Parashewanella spongiae: one gene and its partner. Each later gene encodes a partner of the first gene's protein in a complex. Links are inferred from orthologs where the notes say so. Each region holds a gene or a part of one and is shown on either strand. Other genes may lie near its edges. The genes, in order: prc and nlpI.

The links.
Region 2: the proteins of prc (region 1) and nlpI are in contact, whole or in part, in a solved structure (PDB 5WQL), measured with the Escherichia coli proteins. The link is inferred for Parashewanella spongiae from one-to-one orthologs.

The regions. Positions count from the first base shown.
Region 1 is NZ_CP037952.1:3,005,692-3,014,987, forward strand. Bases 3,369-6,332 are described here. They hold prc (carboxy terminal-processing peptidase), read right to left. Parts: upstream 5,890-6,332; coding sequence 3,847-5,889; downstream 3,369-3,846. Other genes in these bases: pepN (aminopeptidase N), read right to left, coding at 3,369-3,374; proQ (RNA chaperone ProQ), read right to left, coding at 6,094-6,332. In the rest of the region: E2I05_RS11740 (DUF1302 domain-containing protein), read right to left, coding at 1-180; E2I05_RS11745 (DUF2835 domain-containing protein), read right to left, coding at 486-701; more of pepN, read right to left, coding at 816-3,368; more of proQ, read right to left, coding at 6,333-6,771; E2I05_RS11765 (GAF domain-containing protein), read right to left, coding at 7,015-7,491; E2I05_RS11770 (YebG family protein), read right to left, coding at 7,561-7,839; E2I05_RS11775 (BCCT family transporter), read right to left, coding at 7,939-9,296. UniProt on the Escherichia coli protein: Involved in the cleavage of a C-terminal peptide of 11 residues from the precursor form of penicillin-binding protein 3 (PBP3). May be involved in protection of the bacterium from thermal and osmotic stresses.
Region 2 is NZ_CP037952.1:4,578,645-4,587,894, forward strand. The notes cover bases 3,736-6,653. They hold nlpI (lipoprotein NlpI), read right to left. Parts: upstream 5,674-6,653; coding sequence 4,798-5,673; downstream 3,736-4,797. Other genes in these bases: E2I05_RS18180 (acetolactate synthase large subunit), read left to right, coding at 3,736-4,405; ltrA (group II intron reverse transcriptase/maturase), read right to left, coding at 6,179-6,653. Outside these bases: E2I05_RS18175 (hypothetical protein), read right to left, coding at 1-2,597; more of E2I05_RS18180, read left to right, coding at 2,768-3,735; more of ltrA, read right to left, coding at 6,654-7,459; E2I05_RS18195 (hypothetical protein), read right to left, coding at 7,965-8,222; pnp (polyribonucleotide nucleotidyltransferase), read right to left, coding at 8,430-9,250. UniProt on the Escherichia coli protein: May be involved in cell division. May play a role in bacterial septation or regulation of cell wall degradation during cell division. Negatively controls the production of extracellular DNA (eDNA).

The DNA of each region.
Region 1 (9,296 bases):
CCAATCTCTGTCCGATACGCGCCAGCTAGCACCAACGGTGAAAGTTGAATCGAAAGTACCTTTGACCTCACCCCAATTAAAAGACGCTGCATTTGCTGTAGACATCATTCCTAGAGATATTGCCGACGCTACCCCCAAAGCAATCGCCGACCGATTAAAACTATGCTGAAACTTGTTCATTGTTGTAATTCTCCGTAACCTGCTAATTATTTAATATATGCCAACTTCTTGTTAGCACACAGGTAACATTATTGTTACAGCATTCAATACCAATGAGCAAGATGTAATACGTTAAAAAAAGCCTTAAGTTTTAAGCAGCATTAAACAAATTGATGTTAATTTTTATACAGGCGTTTAAATGACGGTGTTGCATGAGGTTATGATGTTGTACTTTTCACGTAAGATGCTAATTAATTAGACTTAATTACGACCACATCTGACCAGTTTGAAAAACAGAAATAAAACCACAGTTTAAAGTATTTACTCTAAATAGGTTTTAGAGATTTAAAATTATTTTGATTATCAAGAGTTAATTGAAACTGCCCTCTTATACCCGATTCACTTAAAAATGGTAAAAAATGTCGTGCATGAATATGAAGGCAACGCCCATGAACATCAATAACTTCTACGCGATCAGCATTTCCTTTATAAAAACGTAGAAACTCCTGAGAAGTTATTGATAAAGAAAAATAAAATTCCATAAGATTTATGCTCTACTCAATAAAAAGCGACATCGAAAACGATGCCGCTTACAAAACTAAATATACTTCTTTTGATACTCGAAAAAATCTACCTAATCAGAATCTAAATGACTATCAGCTTAAAGCTCGTGATACTTTTTCATACAAATCTTTTGACAGATTAGGTAAATCTAACAACCCTTGTAAGCAGTGTTTTATTTTCGCTTGTCTCAACTCGTCAAACTTAGAAAATTGAATGAGTGGTGTGATAATGCGTGCCGCCACTTGTGGGTTCACACCATTCAACAACTTCAAGGTTTCGGTGATAAACTCATAACCTCTACCATCAGCTCTATGAAACTGTTCAATGTTAGCGGCGGCAAAAGTCCCAAGTAATGACCGAACTCTATTTGGATTTTGGTAACTGAAAGCAGCATGCTCTGTTAATGCTTTAAGGCTATCAATTACCTTTTCGGATTTATCCACAGCTTGCAGCATAAACCACTTGTCCATTACTAATGGAGTTTTGTTCCACTTTTCTTCAAAGCGAGCCATTAAGACTTCATAACAGCGTACTTCACCATTACTTGCTGCTTTAAGTGCCGCTAGAGAATCTGTCATGTTATCAGCATGCATAAACTGGAATTCAATAAGTGCTTCGTATTGCTCACCGACTCGACTCAGCCAATACAAACACGCATTCTTGAGTGCTCTTGCTTGTACTGTATCTTGATCTTTTAAATCGTGATATCTCGCATTTAACTCATCTTCACAGGCAACCCCAAGTTCATCAACTGTAAATTGGCGGGCAAGCAATAGCTTATCTAAATCGACTGTACTTACTTGTTCAATTAATTCACTTACTGAAGGTAGATTCATAACTTCAGCAATTAAAGCAGGATCAAGCATAGGATCAAGTATTAAACCACGGAATGCATCTTGGACTAATGAACCGACCTGCATCGCTTGACCGTTTTCTAGTGCCGCAACACAACCCCATACTGTTTTGCTGAATAAACTCACCGATGCTTCCCATCGAGCAACTTCATTTGTCGCATAACGCATCAAATGTGCTAAATGATCGGCTGTATACTCATAGTCAATTTTTACAGGAGCTGAAAAGTTTTGTAATAAAGATGCCGTAGGTTGACTGTCAATACCTTCAAAGGTAAAAATCTGTTGTTGTTCTGTGAAACTTAGCACGTCAGAAAACAAACTATTACCTTTCGAATCTATAAGTTCAATATCAAAAGGAATATGCATGGCTTCAGTATTATTGCCGGCAACAGTAGGCCTGTTTTGAGATAACACTAGTTTGTATACTCGAGTCTGCTCGTTATATTCTTCACTGACAGTGACTATAGGTGTACCAGCTTGGCTATACCATAATCGAAATTGTCGTAAATCAACGCCGCTCGCGGTTTCCATTGCACTTACAAAATCATCACAAGTGACCGCTTGGCCATCGTGCCGTTTAAAATACAACTCCATGCCCTTCTGAAACTTAGTTTCGCCAAGCAGCGTGTGCATCATACGAATGACTTCAGCACCTTTATCGTATACCGTAACAGTATAAAAATTATTCATCTCAATAACAGATTCAGGCCGAATTGGGTGTGCCATTGGCCCAGCATCTTCAGCAAACTGTTGGTTACGAACAACTTTAATCGCATGGATACGATTAACCGCTCTTGAACCAACGTCAGAGCTAAACTCTTGATCTCTAAATACTGTTAATCCTTCTTTGAGGCTTAGTTGAAACCAATCACGACAAGTTACTCTGTTACCAGTCCAATTGTGAAAGTATTCATGACCAATAACTGATTCAATGCCATGAAAATCTTGATCTGTCGCACTTTCTGTATCTGCAAGTACATATTTTGTATTGAAAACATTTAACCCTTTGTTTTCCATTGCACCCATATTGAAAAAATCAACGGCGACGATCATATAAATATCAAGATCGTATTCAAGATTAAAACGGGTTTCATCCCATTCCATAGACTTTTTAAGTGAAGCCATTGCATGATTAGCTTTATTAAGGTTTCCTTTATCTACAAATACCTGAAGTTCAACTTCACGCGCAGATCGCGTTGTAAAAGAGTCTTTTAGTTGATCAAAGTCGCCTGCGACTAATGCAAATAAATAACTTGGTTTTGGATAAGGGTCTTGCCATGATGCAAAATGACGTCCGTTGTTTAATTCACCTTTATCTAATAAATTTCCGTTACTAAGTAAGAACGGGAAATCTTCTTTATCGGCTTCAATACGTACATCGAACTTTGCAAGCACATCCGGACGATCAAGGTAATATGTAATACAACGGAAGCCTTCTGCTTCACATTGGGTGCAATAGGCACCATCAGACAAGTAAAGCCCTTCTAATGAAGTATTTTTTCCTGGTTCAAGCTTGGTAATTATCTCTAATTCAAAGCTATCAAGAATTGTCTGGATGATGAGTTTTTCATTTAATATTTGGTGTTCAACTGCATTGTTATTAATTTTAACCGATACTAACTCTAATGAATTACCATCAAGTTCTAAGCGAGTAGCTTCTTTATTTTTTTTAACTACTTGGCTGATGGCTGTCACATATGTGTAGGGTTCATTTAGATCAAAGTTAAGTTGAATATGATCTATAGTGAAATCTGGTGCACTATAGTCTTTTAGATATTTTGCTTGTAGCTGTGACATAGTGGTCCTATATTATCGTTATACCAATTACAGTAATTAATCTCTCACTCAGCAAGAGCTAAAGGGTTTCAGTACAAGGCACAAGCTCGAAGTACTATATTCCCTTCGGCCGCCATACAAAACTGGCGTTCAACGCACTTAGTGCTTTTGTCGGGATAATTCAAGTGCTTGAAACGCAGTAATGGAACCCTTTAGCCTTGCCTTTCGGGAGCTTGTATGTGCTCAAATTACTTCTCAAAATTGTCTTGACGTAGCAATGTAATAACGACAGTTTTGTATGTCGGTAACAACTATGCCTTCATCAATTTCGATTGCACTTTGAGCACATACATAGCCCTGAGTTGAGCATTTAATTTCTGTAATTGGTATTAGTTTAAAATGTTAAAAAACGCGCTAAAGGCGCGTTTTTTTGTAAAGTCTTACTTAACCTCAGCTCTGAGTAAGCAACCCTCAGGTTATTTACACTATTTAATCAATGTTTTTTCTTACTTGCATCTACTAAATCGAGAGTAATGTCTGCTGTCTGTTCAAGTAGCGGATCAGACTTATCTTCTTTATCATCAAGCTTTGCGAGTTCGTCTAAATCAGCAAATGGTTTTTTCCCTTCCACTAATCGACGCTCGTTTGCTCTAGTTAGAGACTTAGAGTCGATATCTTTCTGTTTCGCTAATCGTTCACTTTCTACCAATGAAACACTTTTTTCATCACGTCTTTTACGATAATCAGCAATGTCTTGAGCTATATAACCAAACTCTACGTTTGTTTTTATACGTGACTCATACTTAGCCGTAAGCCGTTTTATCAAAGCAGGAGAAATGTCATCTACCTTCTTATAATCTGCTACAGGTACTTGATCCCATGGCAAAGCGTTTTCTTGTTCCGCTTCACCAAATTCCCCGGGTTTTAGCGCACTTGGGAACATAATATCTGGTGTCACACCTTTAAGCTGAGTACTGCCTCCATTGATACGGTAAAACTTTGCGATAGTATATTGAACATAACCAATTGGTTTATCATACATATCGTAAATACGCTCTAAGCCTTTATGTTGCTGAACAGTACCTTTTCCGAAAGTAGCTTCACCAACAATCAGGGCTCGACCATAATCCTGCAACGCAGCTGCAAAAATTTCAGAAGCAGATGCACTGTAACGGTCAACCATAACCGTTAATGGACCATCGTAGGTAACCGCGTTATTTTCATCTTTGTTTTGTACCACTTGACCACTAGCATAACGAACTTGAACAACAGGTCCTTTTTGGATGAACAGACCTGTTAATAACGTTGCTTCAGTTAATGCTCCACCACCATTACCACGTAAATCAATGATGATACCTTCAACCTTCTCAGCCTTTAATTTTGCTAACTCTTTAGAAACGTCTCTTGAAAGGTTCATATAAAAACCAGGGATATCAATTACACCTATTTTACGGTTTTTATATTGGCCAACATCACCTTCAATGACTTTCGAACTCGCAGCTCTATCTTCTAGTCGAATAGTATCTCGTGTAATCACAACATCAAGAGGTTTCGCACTGGATCCTGCCTTCTTTTGTAAAATTTGCAGTGTAACTTTGGTGCCCTTAGGTCCTTTAATCAGATCGACAACATCATCTAAACGCCAGCCGATGACATCAACTATCTTTTCACCATCTTGCCCTACACCGATAATTTTATCACCATCAGACAATTGTTCACTTTTTGCCGCTGGCCCACCATTTACTAAGCTACGGATCATGGTGTAATCGTCTTCTGCTTGCAAAACGGCACCAATTCCTTCCAGTTTCAAGTTCATTTCTTGTTGAAAGCGCTCAGCATTACGTGGAGATAAATAGCTTGTGTGTGCTTCGATGGTACGAGCAAACGAATTCATTACAATTTGAAATACATCTTCGCTATTGGTTTGAGTTAAACGCTTTAATGCGTTGTTATAGCGTTTAGATAAGATTTCAACAATCTCATCCCATTTTTTATCTGTAAGCTTTAAATTTAAAGCATCATATTTAACACGTTGACGCCACAATTCATGAATTTCATTAGTATTTTTAGGCCACTTGGCATCTTCACGATCAAACTGATATTGATCATTAGCTTTCGTGAAATCCATTTTGTTATCAAGTAGACTCAATGCGTAAACAAAGCCCTCATAGCGTCGATTTTGTACCAAATCATACATGGTATAGGCTTCAGTGAGATTACCCGTTTTAAGCATGTCATCAAAGTCATCAGCATATTTCTGAAAACCATCAACATCCGCTTGAGTTAATACATTGCGACGATAATCTAACAAAGAAAGGTAACGCTCAAAAATTCTTTCAGAAAACGCATCATCTAATACGAATCGATGGTAGTGAGTGCGGGTAAACAAATCAGTAATACGTTTACTGGTGACAGAGTGTTGTTGCTCTTGTTTTAAATCTGGTAACTCGCTGATCAAAATTTTGGGAGGAATAGCCCAGGCACTAAACCCGACTAAGATTGTGGCTAGAGACGTAGCCATCGTAAGTTTTCGCATCAACAAGTTACTCCTTTATTTGAGGCCTTTTATCTTTATATTCTATCCATTCTTAAACTAATTTTTGAAAAATAAAAAACTGCACATCATAACTGACACCCATGAATTCAATATCACAGGTGCCACATACAGTCTTTAAAATCTAGCACTTAAACTAGCTGTAAGGTATAGAACTTAAAGCTGAAAGATCAACTGACCTTCCTACTATAGTAAAATATGTTCAGCTTTAACTTTAACTGTTAAGCCACTGTCAAGTTGAACCATTACTTCTTCTTTATTTATTTCTGAAATAACACCAGAAACAGGAGATTTACCTAACTTTACGTTCACGCGCTGCGTTTTGCTTAGTTGAGACAATTCTGCTTGTACTAAATTAACCGGAGAACTCACTGTTTTATTTCCAGCAGGCTTTCCTTTTGATTGAACTTGCTTGAAATTACGATCATTACGAGGGCGTTTTGAAGCAGGCTTTCTTGTGGTTGTCTTATCTGACTTGGCGTCATCTGGTTTAGATGATTCAGCTTTGGCTGCTTTTTCTAATCGTCTAGCTTTAGCGCGCTCTTGGCTTTCTTTCAAACTTTTTTGAGCATGAGCAATGTGCTCTTCTTCTAGTTCACCACAAGGCTCACCAGATAAATCTACTCGAACTGCACCAGCCTTAATACTTTTAAGGTAACGCCAGCTACTGGTGTAACGTCTTAAAGCTACTCGAAGTTGAGTTTTACTGACTTTAGATTCATCAGCTAATTTTTCAGCCAAATCTTGAAACAAACCAATTTTTAACGGTTTCACTTCCCCTTCAGCGATAAAACACTGAGGAAAAGATTCATATAAATACGCTAAAATTGCATTAGTATCGGTCAACTTTTCTGTTGATTCCATTATTACTTCCACGTTTACTGGGACTACGGCCGTTTCAAGCAGTTGGTGTACGGTTCGTGTCGTTTATCATCGTAAAATTCTATTGAGCTTAAAGCCCAGTTTACTTCATATCAATAGCTATAAAGTGCTAATAAATAAAAAGTAACAAAATTCACCTATTCGAGCGACCTAACATTTTGTCATTACTGGCCGCAAGCAGCCGCCTATTATAAAGCTGATGCTTACAATTGCGACCCTGATTTATTAAATTTTGTGCATTTGTTGTGCAAATAGGCATTTTTCGAAGCTTTCAACGATTGTTTCAAGTCCATTTTGGTCTTGTTCATCGAAGCGAGAGAAGTTTGGACTATCAATATCAAGCACTGCAATAACTTTATCGTTTTGTATGACTGGAATTACAATTTCCGAATTGCTTGCGGAATCACAAGCAATATGTCCTTTAAATTGATGTACATCGGCAATACGCTGAATTTTATTTTCGGCAGCCGCTGTACCACAAACACCACGTCCCATTGGAATACGTACACAGGCAACTTTACCTTGAAAGGGCCCAAGTACCAGTTCATCATTCTTGGCGAGGTAAAAGCCTACCCAATTTATTTCACTAAGGTGTTCGTTTAATAATGCTGATAAATTAGCCATAGCAGCAATTAGATCAGTTTCGCCTTCAAACAACGCCAGAACTTGGCGGTTTAAAGTATCGTACAATTCAGACTTCATGTGTTTCCTTAAAATAAACAGCATCAATCTACAGCGATATCCCATGAATGAATATCTAGATTGGAGACATTAAGCTGCTTCTAGTTTTCTCTTAGTTTTTGGAGGTGTCTGTTTTACTGCAGATGCACCTTTGAGTAAAGCAAGTAAATCATCTTTATTAGAAGCAAGATAGAAAGATAGCTTTTCTACATCATTTTCTGCAATTTCCAAATCGGACTTTTCAATGAAAGGGATTAGATTGTCAGCTATGTCTAGCATTTTATCGTAAGCATCAGCTTCTTTTTTTGAAGTAAATGTCATTTTCTCTACCCCTTCCCTGATCACAACAAATTGAGTGACGACTGTCATAGCATCTCCGCACTGTATTTATACACAGTGATAGAGTGTCACAAGGCGGCTACACTTTGCAACACTCTTATAAAGAAAGACTCCCAACTATTCAAAGAATTATCTCAACAGATGTAAAAAGTGCATGTGTTTTTCGTATTGATCAATGATATCCCCAATAACCTGTACCTTGGTATATCCCATGATGTCATAATCCTGCCCGCCTTCATTCAAGAATACTTCCGCTCGAGAGTACTTCAAACTCGACTCATCACCTTCATCATTCGCGAAGCTGGGTTGTAAATTAGAACGTGAAATAATAGTGTACGTAAAATCACGTTCATCACCATGCAAAACTCTTAAAGAAGGCGAGCCTTTTCCATCAAGTTTTACTTCACTTTGCACGCCTTGTTTTTCAAGCTCATCTACCACGGCTCTCATAGCAGGCGTAGCGACTTCGACAATAAATTGCCTTACATCGGACTTACCGGAAAAACTCACCAAGTTAGCCAAACGGTCTTGCCACTGAATTAATTGTTTACCGACTTTTGGCGTTAATGTGGTTTGCGCCAAACTATCTTTTTTAGTGGCATCAATACCTAGTGCTTTAAACAGGCCATACATTGACACTAATAAAATTATTGAAAATGGCAATGCTGTCATGATAGTCGCTGTCTGCAATGCCTTAAGCCCACCTACTAGCATGAGAATTAATGCTACAGTACCAATCAAACTTGACCAAAAAATTCGTTGCCAAGTTGGCGTGTTACTATTTCCACCAGATGAAAGCATGTCGATAACCATGGCACTAGAATCAGAAGATGTAACAAAAAACAACACCACCATAATAATTGCGATAAAAGACAAAAGGCTGGAAAACGGAAAGTGCTCTAAGAATTTGAATAAAGCTAAAGAAACATCTTGCTGAACGACTGTTCCAAGGTCAACAGCACCTTGGTTCATGATCATATCAATCGCACTATTACCAAATACCGTCATCCAAATAAATGTGAGCAATGTGGGAACAAACAAGACTCCGCAAACAAATTCTCTGATTGTCCTGCCTTTAGATATTCGAGCAATGAACATTCCAACAAAAGGAGACCATGACAACCACCAAGCCCAATAAAAGAGTGTCCATCCTCCCATCCAATCTGTCGGCTTGTATGCGTAGAGGTTAAATGTTTTATCGATAATATCTGAAAGATAACTCCCCGTATTTTGCACAAACAATTGCAAAAGAGTTGAAGTTGGCCCTAGCACTACAACGAAGATAACCAGCAGAATAGCCAAACCTAGGTTCGCTTGAGAAAGGATTTTAATGCCTTTGTCCAAACCTGATACTAAAGATAATGTTGCCAAACAAGTAATACCAACAATAAGCCCAATTTGAACAGTCGTACTCACCTCAATATTAAATAGATAATTGAGACCTGAGTTAACTTGTAAAACACCATATCCTAATGCTGTTGCCACAC
Region 2 (9,250 bases), 1.6 Mb from region 1 along the record:
CCTTGTTGTTGTTTCTTTTCGATAACGATATCTGAAACACCCTTTTTGGCCGCACCGTTTATTTGATAAAACGTCGATAATGTCAATGTAACTTCCGATGCTAAAGCAATTTCATGTTTTCCTTTTAAGAAGCGATCAAGATGATAAAGTAAGTGTAGCTTGCGAACTTTAGGATCTTCCACATCCACAAAATGAGGTCTTTGTTGTTTATCAATTCTTTTTCCTGTCCCATTTAATAGCCACTGAGGTCTAACCCCTAAAATGAATGCATAACCGCATAGTTCGCTTACACTTAAATTGTTATGTCCGTTACGATAATCCTTGCATTTTACGGAGTAATTCATTGTCAACATTCGATTCAGTTTAGCTTTATCAATACCCAACACTAAACATTGAAGCTCAATTCTAAAGAGGACACAATCAAGGCTTTTTTCTGTATCTGGTATAACTTTATTTAAGCACGGTGTATTAAAAATTAAATTTCTAATACTCATTGGTAGTTTCGCATCGTAAACCAAACTCGCTCGCATCATTCTATTTAAAATCGAAGACTCAAAATCAAATTCATTAAACATATGAAATTGCTTAACTTTTTCTTTTGGTTTCTTAGCAGTTATTTTTATAGGCTGAATCTGCCCTTCTAATAAGGCGATAGCAGGGATACCCAAAACTTTTGCAATATCGCATATTTGTTCAGGGGTAAACTGTTTACCGTTCTTAAAATCAACAAGCACACGCTTTAATAAGTGCCTGATACAAACTGCAGGAAGTAAAGCACCTGTTAATTTAGTTTTCGATAACTTAACTAATGCTAATCGAAATGCTCTAGAACTATATGCACCCGCTAGCGGTTCATCATCATAGAACCGAACAAATTCGCCATCAAATAAGTGCAACTCCCAATCATAAGGGGTACTGGAGTATTGACCATGATCGTTCACTTCAACCCCAACAAGTGGAGCAATGATATTATCTGCATGTTTTAGTAGCTTAACTTTTATTTTTTCAGTGTTATAAATTACCGGTTTTTGTCCTTCATCCCTAAGAGTTGCACTTTTTTTCCCAAGTAACCATTGAGGAGTGCACCCCAAAACTAAACATAAAGCACAAAAATCAATGACATTAATGACGCTATTTTCTTTGCGCACCCATGGCATAATGTGCTCTTTGCGGGGATCAATGAGTAGGCTCGTTTTTCTATCTGTTAATCCTTCGGCTGTAATCCTATCATCCAATCGTCCAATAAACCGCTGGTGAGCCTTCGTATCTTTAAAACGAATATAAGGAGACAAGCGAGTACCACTTAAAAAAGTAATAATACTTTTAGGCAAAGTCTTACTTAGTCCAGTATGTATATAACTTCGGACTTGTCGTTGTGGTAAGTTTACAATAGCAATCTCACCGTTGTATTTTGTTGGCATCGCTTCGCTATCAATTGCACTGCCAGTGCCATTCATTAAGAATTGAGGTCTATACTTGCAAACAACAGCTATTGCTGCAATTTCAGCGATATACACTCTGCGTAATTGCTTGCCTTTGGCTGAAGGAGACAAAAGCTTTATCAAATGTGGTGCATCGGCCACCTTGCTCGACACATCGGTGCTGTACTGACTTGAGTCTTTGCAAGCTTGAAGTATTCTTTGATGCAATGCCTGCATATTCGGAAAGTTGTGGGGATCAAAGCATGCCCTTGGTGGATATTTATCCATAAAAGAGGCAATTGAAGAGCTGAAAGTCGTTTTCCTTTCTTTGGGTGAAAAAGATTCAATTTCTAATGCTAACGCGATTAATTGCTTCTTAGTGTTAGGAAGGCCAAAATCAGAAACAATAAGATCTGTGGTGCTGGATAAATTGTCTTGGATTACAGCATTTGAACTCAATGGAACTTGAACAGGCTGTTCAAGTACAGGTGAAATAGATTGACCTTCTATTTCGCCTGCTTCTGTCATGTCTACATCGGTTACTTGAAGATTGTCTTGACCCGATTCTCTCCCCATCATTGCATCATTTGCAGCACTCTCAACTGACAACTTGCAAATATCTGAATAGTTGTGCTCTTCACACCATACATTGAGCTCTTCTTGTGAAAAATTTTGTTCTTTTCCAATAACTATCGGAAAAACGTTAAGATCTAATAATCGTTCATCAACCATATCAGTAGATAAGAAGCTTTTCACTTCTTCTATATGTTCCTCATGAACATGGTGCAACAAGTAAATTAACTCTGGCTTCATCCGATAAGCTCCTCCGGCTTCAATACTTCTGCACTTTCTTTGTATTCCTTCAAAAATGGACAAACGTTGTTTTATTTCTAGCCCTGTTAAAACTCCTAACGTTGAACAGTATGCCGCTTCAACTAGCAACTCCACCTCAGGAATACTGTTTGTCAAAAACTGATCCTCCATGAACTCGAGTGATTCTGACTCACCTTCAATACCAATTGGCGTGGTTTCAACTCTAATTGGTAAAGTATTTTGATGGAACTGAGCGACTACGCTGCTGGAGGGTTCAACACTTGCATTCCCCACCGATGTCTCTGTTACGCAATTATATTCTTCAACAGCATTGGAACTAACATTTGTCACGGATGAAATCATAAGAACACAATTATTTCATTAGAAGTAATACCATTTAATTTATCAATTGTTTGCTTAATGGAGAGTAAACATAGGATATGAAATAGCATTTATAACTTTATTCCTACATCAGAAAAGTTTCTATTACCTATACTTTGCCTTAAACCTAACACCTAAGGAACCAATACGAAATGAAGACCTCCGACTTGTTTGTAAAAGCGTTAGAAAATGAAGGCGTTGAATATATTTATGGTATTCCTGGTGAAGAAAATCTCGATTTTTTGAATTCACTCAAAAACTCTCCGATTAAACTTATTCTTACTCGTCATGAACAGACTGCGGGATTCATGGCCGCCACTTATGGCAGGCTCACTGGTAAGCCGGGGGTATGCCTATCAACATTGGGGCCTGGTGCCACGAACTTTGTTACCGCCGCCGCCTACGCTCAACTTGGTGCGATGCCGATGATTATGTTAGGTGGCCAAAAACCAATAAGAACAAGCAACCAAGGCCGATTTCAGTTAGTGGATGTTGTTGGATTAATGAAGCCAATTACCAAGTATTCCGAACAAATCTCCGATGGCAGTAACGTTTCTTGCGTGATTAGAGACACCTTTAGGATTTGCAGTGAAGAACGCCCTGGGGCGGCATATATTGAGCTTCCTGAAGACATTGCCCAAACTGACACAAACACTACCGTTTTCGATGTTATCGATTATCAATTGCCTCAAGCAACTGACGAAAGCCTCAATAAAGCGGTGAAAATGATTCAAGAAGCAAACATGCCACTTCTGTTGATCGGCGCTGGAGCTAACCGGAAGCATTCCACCAAAGCTCTTACGGACTTTATTAACAAAACTGGGATCTATTTTTTTAATACCCAAATGGGAAAAGGCGTGATTGATGAAAGACATCCTCAATGCCTCGGCACCGCAGCACTGTCAAAGGATGATTTTTTACATTGTGCCATTGACCGCGCAGATCTTATTGTCAATGTTGGACACGATATTATTGAAAAACCGCCATTTTTAATGAAAAAAGGCGGTACTAAAGTTATTCACATTAATACTTGTTCTGCAAGAAACGATGAAGTTTACTTCCCTCAGCAAGTAATAGTCGGAGACATTAATTACAGCGTTGAGCAGTTAACGAGGCGGCTAAACACCCTATGTCAGAACTCAGATTATTTCAGGCGAGTTAAAGATTATGTCAGTGAAAAAATAGCCAAATATGCTGACGATGAACGCTTCCCGATGCTGCCCCAACGATTAGTAAAAATTCTTCGAGAAACATTAGACGATGCAGATATTATCACTCTAGATAACGGCATTTATAAGATATGGTTTGCTAGAAATTACCCTTGTTATAGCAACAATACACTACTGCTGGATAACGCACTTGCCACAATGGGGGCGGGATTGCCGTCAGCGCTCGTAGCAAAACAACTTAATCCGACCAAAAAAGTCATCTCTGTTAATGGTGATGGTGGGTTTATGATGAACTCACAAGAATTAGAAACTGCTGTTCGAATGAATTTAAATCTGGTTGTGATTATTTTAAATGACAGTGCTTACGGAATGATCAAATGGAAACAAGAAGGCAAAGGTTTCGATGACTACGGGCTAGATTTTAACAACCCCGACTTTGTCGCTTATGCGAATAGTTTTGGTGCAATCGGCCATCGTCCTATTGATCATAATGACTTTTTGAATATTTTATCAAATGCACTTAACTCATCAGGAGTTCACGTAATCGATTTACCAATTGATTACTCAATGAACCATCAAATATTGAATATCATCACTAAAGAGAGTCAATGCATTATTTGAACATTGTTAATTGGGAACGCCCTCTAAACCAAGGGCGTAAGAAAAGACTTGCGCCCTTGGGTCTGTTGATCTTTCGTGATTGTTTTTGCAGCGATAAATTGGTTATTTTATGCAAGGCAGAGTTTGTGAGGTTTGGTTATTATCGACATACAAAACTGTCGTTACTTCGTTTCCAAATAAGAAAACGATAACGCAGCACCTTTTATTTAGAAAGAGCGACCAATTTACGCTCTCTCTTTTTTCGATGCTTTTGAGCATTCACTGTTCTGTGTTGTGACCAGCTCACTTAGATGGCTAAGCATCACTGCTCACGCCTTGAACAGATAAATGCTCAAATAGCACAAAATTTAATCCTGAAAGATCAACAGACCCTAACCATTTATTATTGTGGTTTATTCTCGCTCAAGGTTAATCAGCTCAATTCCTGCGTAGCGATATTCAACAAAATAATGCACTTCTGTAGCTAATGTTAACTTCAACCACTGCGCTGCTTTAGCCTTGTTACCATTTAAAGCCGCTTGTTTCGCCATATAAAAATACGCTTCACACAAATGTTCTGCATAAACTTTTTCTGCTGGTACGCCTTCTATATCAATATTCAATTTTGCGTGTTCCAGTAATTGATACTCTGAAATATCACCTAAGTAATAATCTACAATTGAGGTTGACCATTCGTCATCATTCAGAGTTTGACGATGTTTTTTGAGTTCAATTGATGCCGCGTCAGCGTCTTGTTCACGTTGAACGATATACAGCCATAATGAACGATAGCCATCCTTCGGGTTTGCCTCATAAAAGGTTTTCAAATCCGTAAAAGCGAGATCATTACGACCACCATAATACAATGAAATACCACGGTTAAGATGAGCATAGTCATAATTGGGAGCGAGTTCTAATACCGCATCAAAAGCTTCATAGGCGTTATTAAAATTACCTTCTTGCGTGTAATAAATACCTAAAAAATTGTAGGCATCCGCTAAAGTAGGTTCTAATTTTAATGCTTGCTGAAAATCATAGCGAGCCAATAACCTCAGCCCAACTTTGTCGTATGACACACCGCGCTCATAATGAAATCTTGCCTTTTGCTCCTGAGTGAGTTTTACCGTAGTTAATATTTCATTTAATCTGGCGATATTAATTTCAGCTTTTTGCTCCGGCAACGCAGGCTCGATTAACAAAGCAGTCGTATTATTTGTTGATACGCAACCAACAAGTAGATTCATGCCAAGTACAGCCAAAAGAACATGCAAGTTTCGTTTCATTAAGATAAGCCTTTGAAATGGTAAAAACTGCTTCATCATATCAATTCATCGAAGAAACAGCCATGCAAACCTATTTCTTCAATAATAATACCAATTACAGTAATTAACTTCCCACTCAGCAAGAGCTAAAGGATTTCAGTACAAGGCGCAAGTTTGAAGTACTATATACCCTAACGGCCGCCATACAAAACTGGCGTTCAACGCACTTAGTGCTTTTGTCGGGATAATTCAAAAACTTGTAACCTAGTAATGGAATCCTTTAGCCTTGCCCTTCGGGAGCTTGTATGTGTTCAAATTACTACGCAAAATTGTCTCAACGTAGCAATGTAATGACGACAGTTTTGTATGTCGGTAATAACTATGTCTTCATCAATTTCACTTGTACTTTGAAGTAGAGTAGGCTACTGGCTTCGCTATCGCTTATCCAGCAGCCCCTCTTCGATTCCGTGCATGAGGTTTTCCCTCACACGGCTCTGTTGTTACACTTCTCTCAGCCCCTTCACTTTGCTTATCATCTTGTCGTGGGTAAATACTCAAGACCAGCTTGGCGTAATTTTTCGTAAGCACCTCGTGATAGATACTTGCTTCGACGTTGACTTAAGCGACGATGCCAGCGATAGAACCGGTTTACTACAAATCCATTTATTCTGAAAAATACACCTCTGGGATAACCTATCCCACCAAAATAGTGTTTCCATCCCCTCAGAACTTGATTAACCTTATTTATCAGTACGCCAAGTGTATTTGAGGTTCGGTGTTTCACTATGTCTCTGATTTTATTTTTCAGCTTTGTTTGGCTCTTCTTAGACGCCTCTATCTTGATGTAACTGGTGCCTTTGATGAGGCCTGTGATCCGTTGAAAGTTAAAACCGAGGAAATCAAACTCATTCATCAGCTTTCCCATATCCACACAGTGGGTTTTACTTTGATTTAGCTTCAGACCTTCATCACTTAATTGCTGTGTTATCCAGTCCAGTTGCTCTTGTGTGTAGGTTTGCTTATGAAGTACAACAAAATCATCTGCATAGGTAACGATTTTACACGGTGTTTTTTCGTGTATTTTCAAACAGAAATCGTTGAGATAGATGTTAGCCAGTAGTGGAGAGATAACTCCGCCTTGCGGAGTGCCACATCGGCTTGCTTCTATTCGCCATTTTCTGTTGACCGTCTCTATGCTGATGGGCGCTTTGATAAAGCTTTTCAGTAAACTCAGAAAGCTGCTGTCGCTTATTCGCCTTTCTATTTTTGTCATCAACTTAGCGTGCGGGATGGTATCGAAATAGGCACTCAAGTCAGCATCGAGTACGTGCTGGTAGCCTTGTTTTAGGCTCATTTCAATGACTTTTACCGCTTGCTGGGCGCTTCGACATGGTCGGTAGCCATAACTGTGTTCATGTAAATGAGGTTCGTAGACGGGTTGCATCACTATTGTCATCGCCATTTGCACAATTCTGTCACTGATTATCGGGATCCCAAGTTTCCGCGTTTTGCCGTTGTCTTTGAGTATTTCTACTCGTTTGACTGGGCTAGGTCGATAGTTTTTCTGTTGTAATTGAGTTTGAATTTCTTTTAACAGCGCAACGACTTTCTTTTGCTGCTCTAGATAACTGAATGTGATGCCATCAATTCCTGCTCCGCCTTTATTGGCTTTGCATCGTCGATAGGCTTCTTCGAGTATATCTAGGCGACTGAGTTTATCGTACAAGCTGTAAAATCGTAGCTCCGAGTTAAGCTTTGAGCGTAAGTAAAGTTTTCGCTGTAATATTCTGATATTTACTGGAGTGTTAGCCATATGGCAATTTCACCTCAAAAGTTACGTTAAAAAACGGGTGTAACACTGAGCCCCTTCCCTGATGTGAAGTTATGTTGTCTTCACGGTTAACGGTACTATGGGCTCATCCGACTGCCTGAGCGCCCTATCTGAAATTTCGGTTTACCTTATATTCGGATAGTGGAAGTCACTACCTTCCAACACTCAGGCTCTCCCACGTTCACTTTATTTCCTTCAATACATGCCACTTCATATTACGCCGGAAGATCAAACAGATGCATTTACCAGTTGCTTCTCTGTTTGTGTCAGGGTTCGTCAACTAGGAAAGACTCCCCATCTTCATTTTTTGATTTACGACGCTTAACTGAATTCGCTTGATGCTGCGGCCTACATTGCATCTCAACCTTTATTCAAGGCCTTTGTCACAGGGCTTCATGTCATAGCGGTTACCCATTATGCATGCCCGTCAGATTTCGGGATGAACTGGTAATTATCCCGTCAGGTACGTTTCAACCTGATGGACTTATTATAAATAATAACGTTGCTGTCTCTGGTTTATGGCCATGTAATCGCTTGGCTGCGTATACGTTGAGACAAATCCCGCAACAGAATAAAGCGCTTCGTGGCGCTCCCTAGAAACATCAGTTGACTGCGTTCTCAAGCGTAGAAAAAATGGCTGATAGTAAGGCGTAGCTTGCAGCAAATAGTTTATTCTACTTGCAAAAGTTACAACGCAGATAGCAGTCATTTTAGCAAGCTTGTGAGCGTAGAGCACTTCACTCATTGGGTGAAAGCCTAGATGATAAAGTCATCTTATTGCTCAAACAGTTACTCATATACTCAGCGTTCAGTTGATGTTTTAGGTTGAACACATACATAGCTCTGAGCTGGGAATTTAATTACTGTAATTGGTATAAAACCATCAAAAAGACATAAAAAAAGGAGATCCTAAGATCTCCTTCATATATACCAATACAATGCCGTTTGAGTATTACTCAGCAGCAGGCTTTGCTTCTTTAATCGATAGACGAACGCGACCTTGGCGATCGACTTCCATTACTTTTACATCGACTTCTTGATTCACTTCTAAGTGATCGGAAACGTTAGCAACACGTTCTTCACTAATTTGTGAAATGTGTACTAGACCATCTTTACCTGGAAGAATGTTAACAAAAGCACCGAAATCGACGATACGGATAACTTTACCTTTGTAGATAGTACCAACTTCAACTTCTGAAGTAAGCTCTTCGATGCGACGAATAGCTTCACGAGTGTCATCGCCACTTGCAGAAGCAATACGTACTGTACCATCATCATCCAATTCAATCGTGGTGTTGGTTTCTTCAGTTAATGCACGAATTACCGCGCCACCTTTACCGATAACATCACGGATTTTTTCAGGATTGATTTTGATCGTTGTGATACGTGGAGCATGATCAGAAATTTCTTCACGATGTGAACCTATCGCTGAATCCATCACGTTCAAGATATGAATACGAGCACCAAGCGCTTGTTGCAGAGCGATGTCCATAATCTCTTTAGTGATACCTTCAATTTTGATATCCATCTGAAGAGCTGTGATACCGCCGTTTGTTCCAGCAACTTTAAAGTCCATATCACCAAGGTGATCTTCATCTCCCAAGATGTCAGAAAGTACAACGAAATCGTCGCCTTCTTTAACAAGACCCATAGCAATACCTGCAACAGAAGTCTTGATAGGTACACCGGCATCCATAAGAGCCAATGAAGTACCACAAACAGAAGCCATTGAGCTCGAACCATTTGATTCAGTGATTTCAGAAACAACGCGAA